2 regions of the Stutzerimonas decontaminans genome follow, and region 2 is predicted to be linked to the other one. Evidence: riboswitches for the same ligand, from Rfam matches in the RefSeq annotation. Region 2 holds a riboswitch; the other holds the start of a gene.
The links. A riboswitch is a leader RNA that binds a small molecule or an ion and turns the genes downstream of it on or off. The one in region 2 is predicted to bind cobalamin.

Region 1 (10,159 bases), 510 kb from region 2:
GCACTGGTGTTCCTGCTTGGTTTCGTCGCCGCTGGCCTGTGGCTGGCGCTGGGGATTCAGGGCTTCACACAATTGTCGGTCACCGATCCGGGCGCGGCACTCAATCCATTGCTGGATAAGCAGGTCGCACAGGATAACGCTGGCTGGCTGGGCAACTACAGCCGCTATCCAATCATGCTGATCGCGCCAGTCGCCGGGATCGTCGGTGCACTGCTGGCCCTGCTCGGCTCCAGCCGCAACAGTGGTGGGGTCAGCTTCGTCGGAACCAGTCTGATGATCGTCGGCAGCATCTGCACGGCCGGCTTCGCGCTGTTTCCCTTCGTCTTTCCGTCGAGCCTTGATCCCGCGTCGAGCCTGACCATCTGGGATGCGGTTTCGAGCAAAAAGACCCTGGGCATCATGTTCGTCGTGGCCTGCATCTTCGTGCCGCTGATTCTCTGCTACACGCTGTGGAGCTACATCCGCATGTGGGGCCGGATCAATCAGAAGACCATCGAAGCCAACCCTCACGGCCTGTACTGAATGAGCAAGCGGGCCGTCTGCGCCCGCTTCGCCCCAAGGAGAAACGACTATGTGGTACTTCACCTGGATTCTCGGTGTGCTGCTGGCCTGCAGCTTCGGCATCATCAATGCGCTGTGGCTGGAGGCCACACAGGATCTGGACGCCGAGCCGTGAGCAGCATCGCGCACAGGCGGTTCTACGGGTCGGCCAGTCGCGTGCTGTCATTGCTGCTGGCAGCGCCGCTGGCGCTGGTGTTGCTGATCCATCCGGCAGCAATGTTGGACGGGCAGGGCGGTTACAGCCATCCGCAACTGATGCTGGTGATGTTGGGCATTTCTGTGGGCTTTGTGCATGGCGTTGGTTTCCTGCCCCACCATTGGCTATGGCGCCTGCTGTTTCATCCGCTGATTGGCTGGCCGCTGATGGGGCTGGGTTACCTGATCCTGTGGCAGGCGCAGTTTTAGAGGTGGCAGCCGGGTGCCATGACTCACGCAAGAGGTAATGTTTTGAATACTTCCCTTGATCTCACTCCCTACCAACAGCTGGGCGGGGATGGGCCGCTGCGACAGCTGGTCGACCGTCTGTATGACGTAATGCTCAGCGAGCCAGATGTCCGGGTGGTGCGCGACATGCATGGCGACGACACCACGGAGATCCGTGAGCGGCTCTTCGACTTCCTATCCGGTTGGCTGGGCGGGCCTTCCCGCTTTATCGAAAAGCACGGACACCCGCGCTTGCGCGTCAGGCATCGCTTCTTCCGAATCGGAGAATCCGAGCGGGACCAGTGGATGTTCTGCATGCGCAGGGCCTTGGCGGACACGCCGATGGACGCCAGTCTGCGAGATCGCCTCGAGCAGGCGCTTGCGCAGATGGCCGATTATCTGCGAAACGATTCGCAAAGCTCGCCTGGCTGTGGCGCGGCCAGCTGTGCAGTCGAGCAGAAGCCCGCCGAGCGGTGCGGTTGCTGAGCGGGCCGCGCAGGCATGACTGCTGGTTGGGATATCAAAACGCGCCTGCTGCACTGGGCCATTGCGCTGACCGCTTGTTTTCAGCAGTTCAGTAGTCTGTGGATGTCCGACCCTGGCAGTCAGTACCTGTTTCCCTGGCATCGCCTGCTTGGTGCACTGACGGCGCTCATCGTGTTGCTGTTCTGGCTCTATAGCTACGCCGTTTATGATCTTCAGCGCCTGTTCCCCTGGGGGCGTGCCGGCCGGCTGCTGGTGCTGCGCGAAGGGTTTGGCCTGTTGCGCGGTCGTCTGCAGGCCAGCGGCCCGCGGCGGGGCTTTCGAGCTTTGTGCATGGCCTCGGGCTGCTGGCGCTGAGCGGCTGCGCAGTCACTGGCATGATCATGTTCGCCATGATTCCGCCAGGGCATGTCGGGCCGCCGGCGGACGGGATGGCCTTCACGCGCTATACACTGCAGCACAAATTCTTCGGCCAATTGCTGTGGCTCTACTGGTACGGCCACGTGGCAGTTGCGGTGGTTCACCAGCTCAAGGGGAATAATGTGCTCGGCGCCATCTTCGGGCTGCGCCGCGTCCAGAGCGCAGCGTCCAGCGATCAGGCTGAATCGAACTCCGGCTGAAGAACGGACCGCAGACGTTTTGTCGCAGGCAGCCGGTCACATTTCGTCCGATTGAATTTGATCATCGAAGCGATAGCGGGCATAGTCGCCGGCACTTTGAAATCAACGACACGGTCGTGCCCATGCGCCAACGCTTCGCACCCCTCGTGCCTCTCGCACTTATCGCCCTGCTGACCGCCTGTGCCGGTCAGCCGGTACAGACCGAGCAGCAAGCCAATGCGCCTCGTCTGTCGCAACATCACCCCCTGGCTGGATTCGACTTCGATGCGCTCGACAAGAGCGAGGAAGAGTCGCTGGCCGAGCTTACTGATGAGCACGATTACCAGCTGCCGCAGCTGGCCGATAGCATCCTCGAGCGCGGCTTCACCCTTGTCGGCACCCCGTATCGCTACGGCGGCAGCTCGGTGAAGAGCGGTTTCGACTGCAGCGGCTTCGTCGGCTTCCTGTTCCGCAAGGAAGCCGGCCTCAAGCTGCCACGCTCGACCCGCGAGCTGATCAACCTCGACGCGCCGGTGGTCAAGCGTAACGAGCTGGAGCCGGGTGACGTGGTGTTCTTCAACAACCGTGGCCGTGGCCGGGTCAGCCACGCCGGAATCTATATCGGCGATGACCAGTTCATCCACGCTTCCAGCAGTCGCAGCGGTGGCGTTCGTGTAGACAGCCTGGACGACAAGTACTGGCGCGCCAGTTACATGGAAGCCAAGCGTGTTCTGGCATTGGCTTCGGACCTGACACCACACACCGCCCAGCGTTGATCCGGCGATCTGCGGGGGTTGCGTCTTCCCCCGCATGCCGGCAGAGTGATGGCTCATTTGCCTGGACCGCTCTGCGATGCACTACCTGGCCCGTCTCACGCTTGTTGTCCTCTTTGCGCTGCTGGCCGCCTGTGCCGGTCAGCCACCGGCGCCGCCAGTTATTCAGGAACCCGCTACCTCTCACCCCATGCCAGGTGTTGCCGAGGATGTACTTTTCAGTGCGCTCGGCTTGGTCGGCACGCCGTACCGCTGGGGCGGCAACACGCCCGACAGTGGTTTCGATTGCAGCGGCCTGATCGGCTATGTCTATCGCGGCGCTGCCGGCATCAACCTTCCTCGCACCACTCAGGAAATGAGCAATCTGCGCGGCCCGGCCGTGCGCCGTCATGCGCTGCAGCCGGGTGATCTGGTGTTCTTTGCCACCAGCGGTGGCCGTCGTGTCAGCCATGCCGGTATCTACGTTGGACAGGATCGCTTCGTCCACGCGCCGTCCTCGGGCGGCACGGTTCGCCTGGACAGCCTCGCCGCCAGTTACTGGCAGAAAAACTATCTGGGCGCGAAGCGGGTGCTCGATCACGAGCAGCTTGCACGCAATCCCTGAGTGGAGGCTCTTCTAGCCTCGTGACCGACAGCGCTTCGTTAGCGTTATTCACATTCTGAAATACTCTGCGTTTGACATGCGGTGATTCCGCTCATCTCTGCGTTTGGCTACCATGCGCTGCCCAATTTCCTTCCGTGCGCAGCCCGCTGTGCACAAACCCCTTTCCTTACTTCTCCATTAGGTGAGTTATGCCTGAGTTGCTGACGTACGTGCTCATCGCGCTGGCGGTGGCGGCACTGCTTGGTGTCGTGCTTGAAGAAATTACCCATGTAAACAAGGCCAAGGTGACGCTGTTCTTCGGCACCCTGGCCTGGCTGCTGCTGTTCATCTTCACGCCGATGGGCGAAGCGCGGGAAGCCGTGCTGGAAAGCCTGAACGAGAACATCGCCGAAATTGCCGGATTGTGGATATTCCTAGTGGCGGCGATGACCTTCGTTGCCTACCTGAACAAGAAAGGCATGATCGAGAACCTGATCTACCTTGTGCTGCCGCGGCGGATCAGCGAACGAGCGTTACTGTTCCTCACTGCGACCTTCTGCTTCGTGTTCTCGTCGCTCGCCGACAACATCACCGCGACGCTGGTCTCCATCACGCTGATCCTTTCGCTGCAGCTGGATCGGGCGAAGACCATCAAGTTCGCCACGTTGGTGGTCTTCTCCGTCAACTCCGGTGGCGTGGCGCTGATTACCGGCGACGTCACCACGCTGATGATCTTCCTCGCTGGCAAGGTAGCGATCCTCCAGCTGTTGGTGCTGGCGGTACCGGCCTTCGTCGCGGTCATGGTGCTAGCTGCCATGCTGTCGATCGGTATGAAGGGGGAGGTGGCCGTACAGGGCCAGCGCAACGATGTACGTGGCGTGGACGTGGCGATTGCGCTGATCTTCCTCTGCACCATTCTCAGCACCATCGTTGGCAACTTCCTGTTCCAGATTCCGCCTGTACTGACCTTCCTCGCCGGCCTCTCGGTGATGTTTCTGGTGGCGCGCTTCTTCAGCGACGACAACGACTCCGATCCGATTCTCGAGTACGTGCGGCAGGTGGAGTTCGAGACCCTGTTCTTCTTCCTCGGCATCCTCCTGCTGGTGGGCATGCTCAAGGAAATCCGCGTGCTCGACGGGCTGGTACATATCTATGACCAGGTGCCCGCCGTGATGGCCAACTACCTGATGGGGGTGATGTCCGCGGCGATCGATAACGTGCCGCTGACCGCCGCGCTGCTCAAGTCCGGACTGGAAATGGGCGTCGCCGAGTGGATGGTGCTGACCTATGCGGTCGGCGTCGGCGGTTCGCTGCTGGTGATCGGCTCGGCGGCTGGCATCGTCGCCATGAGCAAGGTGCCGGGGCTGACCTTTGGCAGCTACCTGCGGCACATGCTCTACCTGTTCATTGCCTTCAACATCGGCTTCGCCGGGGTATACCTGATCGGCCTGTCGATGGGCTGATGGCGCTGCCGCGCTACCAGCTCAGGTTGAAGTGCGAACCCAGTACGAAGCGGTCGTCGAGCAGATCCCAGCGCTCGACGCAGACCTTCTTCTCTTCGCCCGGATGCAATTTCAGCCGGTTGAAAGAGTTCGGTGAGGTGCCGCGCAGGCGGGTCGAGAGTGTGGTGCCCGCCTGCACCATCCAGATCTCCCGCGCGAGGCCGGCGTACTGTTTGGACAGCGGCAGCACGTAGGGCAGGTGGATGTGCCCGCCCATGACCAGATCCAGCCCGTGCTCGGCCCAGCGCTGCAGCGCGGGTTCGGCGCCGTGCTGCAGGTTGCGCAGATCGCTCGGCACCATCGCGCCGAACGGTTGGTGGGCTACGACGATGCGAATCTTGCGTGGATCGCCATCGGCCAGCCGTTGCGCCACCCGCTCCACCTGCCGCGCCGTCACCACGCCGTCCTTGTGCCGGCGCGGATGGGTGGTGTTGAGGCCGACCACCAGCACGTCGTCGTTCTCGAACACCGGCTCCAGCTCATCGCCGAAGTGCCGCCGGTAGTTGCCGTAGGGCGTGAACAGGCGGGCGAAGAGGTTGTACAGCGGGATGTCGTGATTGCCTGGAATTACCAGCGTATCGCCGACGCCATTGGCTTCCACCCGTTGCACGAAGGCGGCGGCACTGGCGAACTGGCCGCGGCGGGCGCGTTGGGTAATGTCGCCGGAGAACACCAGCAGGTCGGCGCTGTGTTCGCGTATATGATCTTCCAGCGCCTGAACCACGCTGGCTTGTTCGGTGCCGAAATGGGTGTCGGAAATCTGCACGATGCTGGTCATGGGCGTCGGATATGGGTCCTGGCTGATTGCTGGCATTGTTGCATTCGAAGCCTTTCGGCGTCCGCCGTTCCGAGTGGCGAGATGCAAGCGGAAATTGCAGAGCGCTGCGACAACCCTGCGGTTGCGTCACGCCCGGCCTTGGACTAACCTCCGCGTCGCCTCAGGTGCCCCCTCGTCGAAGAGGGGGTGAAACAGGGAAGCCGGTCCATTCTCACGAAGATTCCGGCGCTGCCCCCGCAACGGTAGGCGAGTTGAGAAACCGTAACAGCCACTGTGCTCACGCATGGGAAGGCGCGGTTTCGGAACGCTGCAAGGCGTACGCTCGCAAGCCCGGAGACCGGCCTGTCGCATTCACTGACAGTGCGGCGGGCGCTGGGCGGGTGCATATCGTTCGATATTCACTTCTCTTTGCTGTTCCTCCGTCTGTCTTCGTCGACTTTCAGTCGTGCGGGTGGGCACGACGGAGACCTGAACCTTGATTGGCAAGCCCCGTTTCAAGCCAGCGGCCTATGTGTTGCTCGGCATTTCCCCCTTTTCCATTGGCCAACTGGCCGCGGCCCCGCTGGATCTCCAGCAACAGGTGGTGACCGCCACCCGCACCGCACAGACGGCTCAGCAAAGCCTCGCTGCGGTGACCGTGATCGACCGTGAGCGCATCGAGCGCAGCCAGGCGAGTTCGTTGCCCGAGCTGCTCAAGCAGGTTCCCGGCGTTTCGCTGAGCAACAACGGTGGGCCTGGCAAGTCCACCTCGCTCTTTATGCGCGGCACCGAATCCGATCATGTGCTGGTGATGATCGACGGCATCAAGATCGGTTCGGTGACTGCCGGCGGTGCCGCACTGCAGGACCTGCCGCTGGAGCTGATCGAGCGCATCGAAGTCGTACTCGGCCCACGTTCCAGCCTGTATGGCTCGGAAGCCATCGGCGGGGTGATCCAGATCTTCACCCGCAAGGGCGAGGGGCAGGGCGTCAAGCCGTTCTTCTCGGCCGGTTACGGCACCCACGACACCTACAGCGGCAGCGCCGGCGTTTCCGGTGGTGACGGTCGTGGCTGGTACAGCCTGGGCGTCAGCGGTTCGGATACCGACGGCATCAACGTCAAGTCGGCAGGCACCAGTGGCTACGAAAACGACGCCGACGGCTATCGCAACCTGTCAGCGACGCTGAGCGCCGGCTACCGCTTCGACAACGGCCTGGAGCTGGACGCGAACCTGCTGCAGGCCAAGTCGCACAACGATTACGACAGCGTGAACCGGGCTCGCACGTCCGGCTTCGGCGCCAATGCCGATGGCGAGTCGAGGGTCTTCGGCACCCGTGCGCGCTTCAGTCCGCTGGAGCCCTGGCTGGTGACGCTGCAGGCCGGGCGTAGCGAGGACAAATCCGATGCCTATCAGGACGGACAGTTCTATTCACGCTTCGACAGCCGTCGCGACACGTTCAGCTGGCAGAACGATATCGAGCTGGCCGCGGGGCATACGCTGATCCTGGGTGCCGACCACCAGCGCGACGAGGTCAACGGCACCACGGAGTACGCCGAGGACTCGCGAGACAACGACGGCTATTTCGCTCAGTACCTGGGCGAGGTCGGCCGCCATGACTGGCAGCTGTCGCTGCGTCGTGACGACAACGAGCAGTTCGGCCAGCACCACACCGGCAACATCGGCTACGGCTACGCGCTGACCGACTGGTTGCGCGGCACCGTCAGCTATGGCACGGCATTCAAGGCGCCGACCTTCAACGAGCTGTATTACCCCAACTACGGCAATCCTGAGCTGGATGCGGAAACCTCCGAGAGCCTCGAGGTCGGCCTCGCCGGCCAGCATGGCTGGGGCCACTGGGCGGTGAATGCCTATCGCACCGTGGTGGATGACCTCATCGCCTATGACGCCAGCATTTCCGCACCGGCCAACGTGCAGGAAGCGCGTATCCGTGGCGTCGAGCTGGTGCTCGGCAGCCAATTGCTGGGCTGGGACTGGAATGCCAACTACAGCCTGCTGGAGCCGGAGAACCGCTCTGCGGGCGCCAACCGTGGCAACGAACTGGCGCGCCGGGCCAAGCAGCTGTTCAACCTCGACCTCGACCGCCGGCTCGGTGCCTTCAGCGTCGGCGCCAGCCTGCACGCCGAGGGGCAGCGCTACGACGACCTCGCCAATACCAAGGAGCTGTCCGGTTACGCCACCCTCGATTTGCGCGGCGAGTACCGCATCACCCCTGAATGGCGCCTGCAGGCACGCGTCGCCAATCTGCTCGACGCCGACTTTGAGACCGCCGAGGGCTACAACCAGCCCGGACAGGCCGCTTACCTGACCGTGCGCTACCAGGCGCTGTGAACCCGAAGGCGCGCGGACGTCCCGCGCGCCGCATCAAGGAGATTGCAATGATCAAGCTTGCCCCGAGATACCAGCTGCTGGTGGGCCTCGCGCTCGCTGCGCTGTTGGCCATGACCCGCGGACAGCACTTCGCCAGCGTGAACCTGCCGAGCGCATCCTGGGCCGTGTTCTTCCTCGCCGGTGTGCTGGTGCGGCCGAAGTGGGTGTTTCCGGCACTGTTTCTCGAGGCTTCGCTACTGGATTTCGCCGCCATCCAGTGGGCCGGTGTCAGCGACTGGTGCATGTCGCCGGCCTACTGGATGCTGGTGCCGGCGTACGGTTCGCTGTGGCTGGGCGGCCGGCTCTACGCTCGTTGGCATCGTGACCAGCTGAGCAGCCTGGCGACCCTGGCGCTGTGCGTGATGGCGAGTGCCTTCGTCTGCTACCTGTTCTCCGGCGGCGGCTTCCTCTATTTCTCCGGGCGCTACCCCGAGCCGAGCCTGATGTTGCTGGCCGACCGAATCGCCACCTACTACCCGCGCTACCTGTCGACCCTGGCGCTGTATGTCGGCGTCGCCGCGCTGCTGTTCGCCGGTCTGCGCGCCTGGGTCGGGCAGCGTGACGAGGCCCGGGCATGAGCGAATCGAGCGAGCGCGATGATCGCCACAAGGCGCGCATGCAGCGCAAGAAGGCGCTGATCGACGAGAAGATTGCCGAGGCGCAGGACGAGTACGGCCTGCTGCTGGTGCACACCGGTAACGGCAAGGGCAAGAGCAGTTCCGCCTTCGGCATGGTCGCGCGTGCGCTCGGCCATGGCATCAAGGTCGGCGTGGTGCAATTCATCAAGGGCGCGGCCAGCACCGGCGAGGAGGCATTCTTCCGGCGCTTCCCGGACGAGGTGCGCTACCACGTGATGGGCGAGGGCTTCACCTGGGAAACCCAGGATCGCCAGCGTGACATCGCCAAGGCCCGCGAAGCCTGGGCGGTCGCAGCCGAGCTGCTGGCCGATCCCGAGATCGGCCTGGTGGTGCTCGACGAACTGAACATCGCCCTGAAGTACGGCTACCTGGAGCTGGCGCCGGTGCTCGCCGACATCGAGTCGCGGCCGCTGTTGCAGCACGTGGTGGTCACCGGCCGCGGCGCCCCGCCGGGTCTGGTCGAGGCGGCGGACACCGTCACCGAGATGGCGTTGGTCAAGCATGCGTTCAAGGCCGGCGTGAAGGCGCAGAAAGGCGTCGAATTTTGATGCCAGCGCTCAAGACATTCACGGACCGTTGCATAGGGTGGATGACGTCTGTTTCATCCACCATCGGCGTGGTCGGTGGATGGGTGAAGCGTCATCCACCCTACGATGCTGATGAGAGACCGCGATGACCAGTAGAAACTGCCCGGCGCTGTTGATCGCCGCACCTGCTTCCGGCCAGGGCAAGACCACCGTCACTGCGGCTCTGGCGCGTTTGCATGCGCGGCAGGGCAAGCGCGTACGGGTGTTCAAGTGCGGACCGGACTTTCTCGACCCGATGATCCTCGCGCGTGCCAGCGGCAAGCCGGTCTATCAGCTCGATCTGTGGATGGTTGGCGAAGAGGAGTCGCGGCGCCTGCTCTGGGAAGCGGCGGGCGAGGCCGACCTGATCCTGATCGAAGGCGTGATGGGCCTGTTCGATGGTTCGCCCTCGGCGGCGGATCTGGCGCGGCGCTTCGGCGTTCCTGTGCTGGCGGTGATCGACGGCTCGGCCATGGCGCAAACCTTCGGCGCAATGGCGCATGGGTTGAGCAGCTTCCAGCCGGACCTGCCGTTCGATGGCGTGCTGGCCAATCGGGTCGGCAGCGCCCGGCACGGCGAGATTCTGCGCGACAGCCTTCCGCAGGCGATCCGCTGGTACGGCGCCCTGCCGCGCAGCGTCGAGGTAGAGCTGCCAAGCCGGCACCTGGGCCTGGTGCAGGCCGAGGAACTGGCTGATCTGGACGCCCGTCTGGATGCCGCGGCCGATGCCCTGGCGCTCAGTGCGGACACCGAGTTGCCTGCACCGGTCAGCTTCGCCGCGCCGGCCAGCGCGCCGCTCGAACCGCTGCTGGCGGGTGTACGCATCGGTGTCGCACGCGATGCGGCCTTTGCCTTTCTCTACCAGGCCAATCTCGACCTGCTACA
Region 2 (10,159 bases):
GAAACCACGATAACCGGCAAGGCCTGCCGACTGGTGCGGATCGCCAGCGAATACGCCGGCAAACGCGGCGAGGCGGAATCGGAAGTATTGCTCGGCCTGGATCAGATCACCCCGCAGGAGCTGTTCGCCCGGGCCTGGGAAGCCGAATACGGCAACCCGGCGGACGATCAGGCGCTGGACGACTTCGCCACGCTTCTGCAACGGGTCGAGTTCGCCCATGCGGAGGGCGACCAATGAAAATCCTCGCCATCCGCCTGAAGAACCTGGCATCGCTGGCCGGCGAACAGATCATCGATTTCACCGCGGAGCCGCTGGCCAGCGCCGGCCTGTTCGCCATCACCGGGCCTACCGGGGCCGGCAAGAGCACCATTCTCGACGCCCTGTGCCTGGCGCTGTTCGGCAGCACACCGCGGCTCGACAGCGTCTCACCGCTGAACAAGGTACCCGACGTCGAAGCCGAGATCGGCGGCGGCGACGAGCGCAACTTGCTGCGCCGCGGCTGCGGCAGCGGCTATGCAGAGGTGGATTTTGTCGGCGTCGACGGCCACCGCTACCGCGCGCGCTGGGAGGTCAAGCGTGCCCGCGAAAAGGTCGACGGACGCCTGCAGGCTAGCAGCCAGAGCCTTACGGATCTCGACAGCGGCACGCTGCTGGCCAGCGGCAAGAAACGCGAATTCAAGGAACTGCTCGAAGCCCGCCTGGGGCTGACCCTGGCACAGTTCACCCGCGCCGTGCTGCTGGCGCAGAGCGAGTTTTCCGCCTTCCTCAAGGCCGACGACAACGAGCGCGGCACGCTGCTGGAAAAGCTCACCGACACCGGTCTCTACAGCCGACTCGGCCAGGCCGCCTTCGAGGCCGCCAAGCAGGCGAAGGAAAGCGTGACTCGCCTGGAACAGCAGGCCGGCGGTCTGCAGCCGCTGGAACCCGAGCAGCGTGACGTACTGGAGCGCGAGCATCAGGCCCAGCTCGAAGAATTGAAGAAGCTGCAACAGCAGCTCAAGGAGCTGGAAGTGCAGCGGCAATGGCTCAGCGAACTGCAGCGCCTGGAAAACGAGCGCGAAGCGGCACGCCAGCAGCTGCAGGACGCCGAAGACGAGCGCGAGAGCCTGACCGAGGCCCGCCGTATCCTCGACCTGTTCGAACTGCTCGCGCCGCAGCGCCATCGTTTTCTGCGTCAGCAGGAACTCGAGCCCCTGCTGGGCAAGGCCGCCGAAAGTCTCACTCGCCTGCAGCACGAGGCGCAAAGCCTGCAGCAACGTCTCGACAGCTTGCAGAGGCAGTGCGAAGCCGCTGGCAACGACCTGCGCGCAGCCGAACAGGCGCGGCAGACGGCCGAGCCGAGGCTTGCGCAAGCGCGCCGCGAAGAGGAGCGCCTCAGCCATCTGAACGCCGACCTCGCCTCGATCCGCGCAGAAAGCGCCCAGGCCGATGCCGCGGCCAGCGCCGGCGAGGCAACGCTCAAGCAGCTTGGTGAGCAGCAACAGCGCGCCGCCGAACAGCTAGCAACGCTGACGCAGCGACTCGAGACGAGCGCAGCGCTGCAACCGCTCTGTGCAGCATGGGGCGGCTACAGTCGGCGCCTGCAACAGGCCGTCCAGCTGGCGGCACGCCTGCAGCAAGGTCAGGGCGAACTCCCGGCACTGGAAGCACAGGCCAAGGCTGCCGAGACGCAGCAAAACCTGGCGCGCGAGGCACTGGACAATCTGCAACGCGAGCGCGACAGCGATGTCGGGCTGGCCGAACAGCTGGCCCAGCTGCATCGACAGCTCGACGAATGGCGCCAGGCCGAGCGCGAAACCGAGGCCCTGCGCGAACTCTGGGCGCAGCAGCTCACGCTCACCGCCAGCCAGCGCGAACTGAGCGACGCCCACAGCCGCCAGCAGGCCGAGCTGGACAGCCTGGTACCGCAGGGCAAACAGCTTCGTAGTGACCGTGATGCTGCCGAGCAGGCGCTCAAGGTCACCCTCGCCCTGCTTGAACGCCAACGCCTGGCACGCAGCGAGAATGTCGAAGCGCTGCGTGCGGCGCTCGTCCCCGGCGAGCCCTGCCCGGTCTGCGGCAGCGACGAGCATCCCTGGCAGCAGACCGATGCGCTGGTCGCCAGCCTCGACCGACACGACGACAGCGAGGCCGAGCGCGCGCGCCAGTCGCTGCAGGAACAGGACCGGCGTCTGCAGGAACTGCGCGATCGCCATGTCGCGCTCAGCACGCAGTTGCGGCAGACGCAACAACGCCAGGGCGAAGTCGAGGTGCAGCTGCAGGCCCTGGCACCGCGCCTGCTAGCCCTGCCCGCACACACGCGATTGCTTGAGCAGCCGGAAGCCGAGCGTTCGCAATGGCTGGAAGCGCAGCTGACGACACTCAAAGACCAGATCGCCAACACCAGCCAGCGTCAGCAGCAACTGCTCGCGCTGCAACAGCGCAGCGAAACCCTGCAGCAGGCCTGGCAGGCCGCGCGCGAGGCCTGCGTCGAGGCGACCCAGCAACTCGCCCGCCAACGCGATGCGCTCGCCCGCGACAGCCAACAACTCGACGAGGAACTGCAGGCCTTCGCCGAGCTACTGCCCGCAGAACAGCTGCAGCGCTGGCGCGAAAACCCGGCGCAGACCTTTATGCAGCTGGACGCCAACGTCGCCATGCGATTGCAGCAACTTCAGGCGCAATCCGAGCTGGCCGAGGAGCTGCGCCAGTGCGAGCAGCGCCGCAGCGACGAGCAATTGCAGCAACGCCATCGCCAAGAGAAACAGGCGAGCTGCAGCGCGCGGCTGAACGAGCGCGAGAAACTGCTGCTGGCCTGCCAGCAGGCACTGCGCACCAGCCTTGGCGAACAGACCAGCGCCAGCGCCTGGCAACAGCAGCTGGATGCGGCAATCCACGCCGCCCGCCAGGCCCAGGCCGAGATCGATCAGCAGCTCAACGAGAGCAAGCTTGGCCTGACGCGCCTGCACAGCGAGCAGCAGAACTGCCAGCAGCGCCACGCTGAACTGGAGCAGGAACGCGATGCACTGAATGCCGAACTGGCAGCCTGGCGCGTCAGCCATCCGGAGCTGGACGATGCCACTCTCGCCCAACTGCTGCACATGGACGACCAGCTGATTACCGAGGCGCGCCAGCGCCTGCGAGAGAACAGTGAAACCCTGACCCGCTGTCGCGAGCGTCTGGACGGCTGCCTCAGCCGCCTGAACACGCACAAACAACTGCATGCCGAGACGCCGGACACCGAACTGCTGCAGCAACGCCATGCCGAGCAACTGCAGCAGTGCGAGCAGGCCGACCAGCGCTGCGCGGAAACCCGCGCCAAGCTGATCGACGATGATAAGCGTCGCAGTCAGAGCCAGGCGCTGCTCACCCAGATCGACGCCGCGCGGGCCGAGCATCAGCGCTGGGGACGCATCGCCGCGCTGATCGGTTCCAGCGACGGCGGCGCCTTCCGCAAGATTGCCCAGGCCTACAACCTCGACCTGCTGGTGCAGCACGCCAACGTGCAGCTGCGCCAACTGGCGCGCCGCTATCGCCTCAAGCGCGGCGGCAGCCCACTGGGGTTGCTGGTGTTGGATACCGAAATGGGTGACGAACTGCGCTCGGTGCATTCGCTGTCGGGCGGCGAAACCTTTCTCGTCTCGCTGGCCCTCGCGCTGGGCCTGGCGTCGATGGCATCGAGCAAGCTGAAGATCGAATCGCTGTTTATCGACGAAGGCTTCGGCAGCCTCGACCCCGAGTCGCTGCAAATCGCCATGGACGCGCTCGATTCGCTGCAGGCCCAGGGCCGCAAGGTGGCGGTGATCAGCCACGTCGCGGAAATGCACGAGCGCATTCCGGTGCAGATCCGTGTACGCCGTCAGGGCAATGGGCAGAGTGATCTGCAAATTGTTGGAGGGCTGCCATAAGGACCGGCGCTTTCGACGCCGTCGTTCGACGGTGATCGGCAACGGGCTCGGTCGCTTCGAGCCCAACGCGGCCGTCAAACAAGTCAGCGCAGATCGCTGAACATTCTGCTGCGCGCAACACCATCGCGGCTGGATGTTTTTCAAACAACCTGCGAGCAGCCCTGGGACGCGACTTTGCTCGGAAACCACAGGCGCTGGCGGCCCTTGCGGCCATTCGTCCGCTTGTGTTTGCCCACTACCCGCCGTAAGGTTCGCGCGTTTTCTTATCCGCCCAGGTGTGCACGACCGCAAGGTCCGCATTAAACGGGAAGCCGGTGCGCTCGAAGAGCAAGGCCGGCGCTGCCCCCGCAACGGTAATCGACCGCGATCCTTGGGATCGCCGTCCGCTCGACAGCCACTGTGTTCCGACATGGGAAGGTGAGCGCGATGCGCGTCGAAAGCCCGGAGACCGGCCTGACGGATTCGACTGGTGTTGCGGAGGGCAGCACCGTCAAGCGCTGCTGCCCGTCATCCCCCGCGCTTGTTCCTGCCCTCCTCAAAAGTCTGCGATCTTTTGAGGAATTCCAAGAATGAAACTGTCCCGACTTGCCCTGGCCGTGGCGCTGCTGCCTGGCGTTGAGGTGTTTGCTGCTGAGCAGGAGCTGCCAAGCATGCTCATTACCTCAGCCCGCCAGGCTGAACCCCGCGCCCAGGCCACTGCAGCCAATACCGTATTCACTCGAGCCGATATCGAGCGGCTACAAGCCCGCAGCGTGCCCGAGCTGCTGCGGCGTGTGCCAGGCGTACAGGTGGGCAGCCCTGGCGGTGTGGCATCGCTGTCGCTGCGTGGCACCGGTACTGCACAAACGCTGGTGCTGGTCGATGGCCAACGCATTGCTTCAGCCACCAGCGGTTTCGCCCGCCTCGACTACCTGGCTATCGACAACATCGAGCGTGTCGAAGTGATCCGTGGCCCGCGCTCCTCGCTTTACGGCGCGGATGCCATTGGTGGCGTCATCCAGATCTTTACCCGTGGCGGCAAACCCGGAATAAAACCGGAAGTCCGCTTGGCCGCCGGCAGCGACCAGACCTTCCAGCGCAGCCTGAGCCTGGCAGCCGGGACCGAGCAGACCCGTGTCCATCTAGGCGCCAGCCTCGATGAGAGCGACGGCCTCGATATCACCCGCGACAACCGCGGCGCCGATCGAGACAACGATGGCCAGCGCAACAAGGCGCTGCACCTGAAGCTGGATCACCAGTTCGATGCAAACTGGAAAGCGGGCTTGAGTCTCAACGACCAGCGCGGCAAGAACGAGTACGACGATGCCTACGAGTTTGCTCCGGGCGCACCGCAGGACGAGTTTCGCGTCAGCAGCTACAGCGGCTACCTGGACAGTCAGCTGACGGACATCTGGAACAGCCGTCTGGAGATGGGTCGCAGCTTCGATCGCAACCGCGCGGTCGGCTCCAACTACAACGACGGCCTGCTGGAAACCACCCGTCACTCGGCTGCCTGGATCAATCGCCTGCAGCTGAGCGAACGCCAGCAACTAAGTCTCGGCAGCGACTGGTACGAGGACCGTCTCGATGCCACCACCACCTACCAGGAAGACAGCCGCGACAACCTCGCTTTCTTTGCCCAGCACAGCTTCCAGAGCGAGCGATTCGGTACGGAGCTGGGCCTACGCCACGATGACAATCAGCAGTTCGGCAGCCACAACAGCTGGAACGCGGCGCTCAGCCTGCCGGTGGGTGAGTCGCAGCGCTGGATTCTGAGCTACGGTGAAGGCTTCCGTGCGCCCACGTTCACCGATCTCTACGCACCCCCAGCCTGGGGTCCGAACCCGGACCTGACGCCGGAGACTTCGAAGACCTACGAATTGCAATGGCGCGCTGAATTCGACGAGACCCAGCTGGAAGCCGCGCTTTATCGTACCGACGTCGAAGACATGATTGCCTGGGGTGGAACCCGAATGGAAAACATCAGCCAGGCACGGATCAACGGTTTCGAAGCCAGTGCGGCGCGCGAACTGCTGGGGTGGCAGGCGAGCCTCGGCGTTAGCATCATCGATCCACGTGATCGGAACAGCGGACGGGTACTACAACGTCGCGCCAAGCGCTCGCTGAGCCTGGACATGGATCGCCAATTCGGCGCATTCGGCGTCGGCGCGTCCTGGCAGGCCTTCAGCCAGCGCTTCGACGACAGCGCGTTCAATTCAAACTACGAGTCTGAGCGCACCACAATCCCAGGATATGCCGTGCTGAACCTTCGCACGAGCTGGCAGGCGACCCCCGAACTTCGCTGGGAAGCCAAGTTGGATAACGTGCTGGACAAGGACTATCACCTGGCGCTGTACCAGCGCGAATTCGCCAACATGGACAGCGCCTACGGCTACAAGGAGCAGGGCCGCACCGCACTGTTCGCCGTCATCTGGAATCCGTCGCTGTAGTCGCGTTAACCAGCGCGCCCGCTCAGGGCGCTGCGGCCATCACTTCGCAGAGCTTCCGGATCGCCGCCAGCATCTGGAAGCTCGGTCGCTCCAGCCCCTTGTCGGGCACTTCCAGTAATCGCCCATCACGCACGGCGCTGAGCTGCGGCCAGGCCTGCCACTCGTCCAGCTGCGCACCACTGCCGGCCAGGATGACTTCGGGATCGCGAGCAAGCACGGCTTCGATGCTGACCTGAGGTGCCGCCAGGGTCAGGTCGGCGAAAACGTTCTGCCCACCACACACCTCTATCGCTTCGCTGATGATCTGCTGGCCGCCGAGGGTATACAGCGGGCGATTCCAGATCTGATAGAAAACCCGCAGTGGCTCAGCGCGCTTGTAGTTGCTGCGTAACTCGGCAAGGCCCGCGCGAAATTGCTCCGCCAGCCGCTCGCCTTGTTCGGCGCGGCCTACGGCATTGCCAACCGCAACGAACTGCTCGGCCAGCCCTTCGAGACGGGTCTGCTCGGCAACCAGAACGCGAATACCGAACTGCTGCAACTGCTCACGCTGACTGCGCGGCACACTGTCCGGCCAGAGCAGCACGAGGTCCGGGCGCAGGCTGAGCAGGGTTTCCATTTCCACCTGGCCGTAGCGCCCAACCGAAGGCACCGACTGCAGCTCTGCTGGGCGCTCGCCGCCATCCAGGACGCCAACCAACCGGTCGGCGGCGTTGAGTTCGAGCATGATCTCGCTGAGCGATGGCGCCAGGCTCACTACTCGCTCGGCAGCCAACGCAGGCAATGACGCCAGCGAAACCAGCGCGACGAGTAGCAGACGTCGCATCAATGCAATTGCCGCGGAATGCGGTAGAGCACCAGCAACACCAGGCTGCCAAATACCAGCAACAGGCGAGCAACCGGCTCCATGCCGAATAGCGCACCCGCAGCGCCGATCCAGGCCGGTAATGAGGCGATCAGCAGACCGCGACGGCGAACACGGCGCAGATCGCTCCAGGCATCGTCCTCCACCGGGCCGTTCAGCGCCTGTTCGGTGGCAATCAGTGCATGTTTGAAGCGGGTGAAGGCCCGCAGGCTGAAGAACAGCGAAACCAGGCCGGCAGCGAAGAGTGGCAGACCCCAATCGGCAAACACCACCGATGTGCGCCCAAGCACCAGCACAGGCAGCACCATCAGCAGCGTATACAGCCAGCCGTCACGTGCGAGCTGGCGAAGGGCGGCGTCTCGCGTCACGACTGCTCGGCTTCGCCCTGGTGAATCTCGCCGAGCATGTGGCCGAGCTTGCCGGCCTTGGTGGCGAGGTATTTGCGATTATGCGGATTGTGCGCGATCTGCAGCGGCTTGCGCTCGGCGACGCGAATGCCGAAGCCCTGCAGAGCCTTGACCTTGCGCGGGTTGTTGGTCATCAGCTTGATCTCCGCGATGCCGAGATGCTCGAGCATCGGCAGGCAGATGCCGTAGTCGCGCATGTCCGGGGCGAAGCCCAGGCGCTCGTTGGCCTCAACGGTATCGGCGCCGGCGTCCTGCAACTCGTAGGCGCGGATCTTGTTCAGCAGGCCGATGCCGCGGCCTTCCTGGCGCAGATAGAGCAGCACGCCGCGGCCCTCGTCGGCAATCGCCCGCAGTGCCGCTTCCAGCTGGAAGCCGCAGTCACAGCGCAGGCTGAACAACGCATCACCGGTCAGGCACTCGGAGTGCAGACGCCCCAGCACCGGCTTGCCATCGGCCACGTCGCCGAGCGTCAGCGCGACATGTTCCTTGCCAGTGTCCTGGTCGAGAAAACCATGCATGGTGAACACACCGAACGGCGTCGGCAGTTGGGAAGCGGCGACGAACACGACAGACACGGGCGGAAATCCCAGAAGGCAGAAAAGCGGACATTGTAACACCAACTAACCCCGAATCTGGCTGGAGAGTTTGGCCGTCGACCGCGCCTATCGTGCCGTCGGGAAGCGGCTCAGGAGGTTTTCGACTCCAGCACCAGCACGCCCTGCTCCTCGCGCCAGCTGACGCGACCGAGAAAGCTCATGCCGAGCAACGCGTCGGTGGGCGAGCCACCCTCGACGACTACCGCTTCCACGCCGATCACCTCGATCGCCCCGACCTTCACACTGTTGAGATGAACGCGCCAGGCCTTGGCGGTACCGCTGGCAGTGCTCACCACCATCGGCCGGCCGTTGACCCGGTAGTCGATGCCCAGGCGGCGAGCCTGATGTTCGTTGATCGCCACGGAGGTAGCGCCGGTATCGACGAGAAACTGGATCGGCTGGCCATTGATCGCTCCGGCGATCCAGTAATGGCCGCCGGTGCCCTTGGCCACGCTCAGTTGGGTCTTGCTTGGTGTGGCGTAGGCGCCGCTGTATTCGCGGCTCAGGTTGTAGTGACGCTCGACGCCATCGACCCGCAGCACCGCGCCACTGGCATCGGCGCTGACTACCTGAACGCCGCCTGGGCCGGTCTGGCCGACCTTGACCAGCTTGCGCTGGCCGTCGACATTGACCACCGCAGCCCCCGGAAACAGCCCAACCACCTGCACCATGGACGCGGCCTGCGCCAGTGCGGGCAGCAGCAACAGGCTGGCGAACAGAATGGGGATGCTACGCATGGCTATTTCCTCGAAACCAGGCCGTCCGGGCCGGAACGACCGATCATCCATTAACAGCCGGCACGCTGCAGCGACCGGACGCACAATCAAACCAACAGCGCCACCAGTCCCTGCATGACCGCCCAGGCCGCGATACCGGCGAGGATATCGTCGAGCATGATGCCCACCCCGCCATGGATGTGCCGATCCACCCAGCTGATCGGCCAAGGCTTGGCGATATCCATCACGCGGAACACCACGAAACCAAGCAGCATCCAGTACCAGCCTTCCGGCACCAGCCAGAAGGTGATCCAGATGCCGACGAACTCATCCCAGACGATCCCTTCGTGGTCGTGCACACCGAGTTCACGCGCCACCTTGCCGCACAGCCAGACGCCGAACAGCATGGTCAGCCCGAGCATCAGCAGATGACCCCAGCCCGGCAGCAGTTGCCACAGCGGCACGAACGGCAGTGCTACCAGCGAACCCCAGGTGCCCGGCGCCTTGGGCATCAGCCCGGAACCGAAGCCGAACGCCAGATTGTGCCAAGGATTGGACCAGACCAGGGTTTGTGGCTTGGTCGCGACCGGTGCGGAGTCAGTCAAAACAGCGTTCCTTATCGGATCGATGGCAAGCAGCTACGGGGTCGAACCAGCGCCTACGCATTGAAATGGTTGTAGCCACGCTCGGACACGGCCACTTCGTTGCCCGCCGCATCAAGCAGCTGCACCCCCTGCCCCGCCGCCACTCGACCGATGACGTGCACCGACCAGCCGGCATCGAGCAGCGCAGATAGCTCAGCGGGCGGCAGCGTGAAGGCGAGCAGATAGTCATCCCCGCCGGCCAGCGCACAGCGCAACGCTTCGCCCTCACCGGCGAACCGGCGTAGCGGCTCGGACAGAGGCAGGCGGTCACGCTCGATCTGCAAGGCCACACCCGAAGCCTTGGCAATATGCCCGCAGTCAGCCAGCAGACCGTCGGAGATATCCAGCGCCGCCGTGGCCTTGCCTCGCAGCGCTTCACCCAGGGCCAGCTGCGGTTGCGGCGACCAGTAGCGTGCCAGCAGGTGTTCGGCGACATCCGCCTCGGCTTCGGCCTGACCGAGCACCAGCGGCAACGCGCCGGCCGCTTCACCAAGCACGCCGCCGACGCAGAGCAGATCGCCGACCTGCGCACCGGACCGAACCAGCGCCTGCCCGGCCGGGACTCGGCCGAACACCGTAACGGTAAGGCTCAGCGGGCCGCGGGTGGTGTCGCCACCA

Region 1: another riboswitch for cobalamin. It lies ahead of btuB (TonB-dependent vitamin B12 receptor); the one in region 2 lies ahead of UIB01_RS17510 (TonB-dependent receptor domain-containing protein).

What each region holds. Positions count from the first base shown of each region.
Region 1 covers NZ_CP007509.1:3,283,019-3,293,177, reverse strand. The annotation lists gene cydB (cytochrome d ubiquinol oxidase subunit II) at 1-522, shown strand, start outside; gene cydX (cytochrome bd-I oxidase subunit CydX) at 572-676, shown strand; gene UIB01_RS15070 (cyd operon YbgE family protein) at 673-966, shown strand; gene UIB01_RS15065 (group II truncated hemoglobin) at 1,009-1,470, shown strand; gene UIB01_RS15060 (cytochrome b/b6 domain-containing protein) at 1,486-1,824, shown strand; gene UIB01_RS15055 (hypothetical protein) at 1,845-2,087, shown strand; gene UIB01_RS15050 (C40 family peptidase) at 2,210-2,842, shown strand; gene UIB01_RS15045 (C40 family peptidase) at 2,919-3,443, shown strand; gene nhaD (sodium:proton antiporter NhaD) at 3,632-4,885, shown strand; gene UIB01_RS15035 (metallophosphoesterase family protein) at 4,899-5,702, opposite strand; cobalamin riboswitch at 5,848-6,062, shown strand; gene btuB (TonB-dependent vitamin B12 receptor) at 6,178-8,031, shown strand; gene UIB01_RS15025 (hypothetical protein) at 8,079-8,648, shown strand; gene cobO (cob(I)yrinic acid a,c-diamide adenosyltransferase) at 8,645-9,256, shown strand; gene UIB01_RS15015 (cobyrinic acid a,c-diamide synthase CobB) at 9,381-10,159, shown strand, end outside.
Region 2 covers NZ_CP007509.1:3,793,994-3,804,152, forward strand. The annotation lists gene UIB01_RS17500 (exonuclease SbcCD subunit D C-terminal domain-containing protein) at 1-237, shown strand, start outside; gene UIB01_RS17505 (AAA family ATPase) at 234-3,887, shown strand; cobalamin riboswitch at 4,143-4,358, shown strand; gene UIB01_RS17510 (TonB-dependent receptor domain-containing protein) at 4,457-6,316, shown strand; gene UIB01_RS17515 (cobalamin-binding protein) at 6,339-7,139, opposite strand; gene UIB01_RS17520 (hypothetical protein) at 7,139-7,546, opposite strand; gene ribA (GTP cyclohydrolase II) at 7,543-8,160, opposite strand; gene UIB01_RS17530 (retropepsin-like aspartic protease family protein) at 8,271-8,918, opposite strand; gene UIB01_RS17535 (phosphatidylglycerophosphatase A family protein) at 9,005-9,502, opposite strand; gene thiL (thiamine-phosphate kinase) at 9,556-10,159, opposite strand, start outside.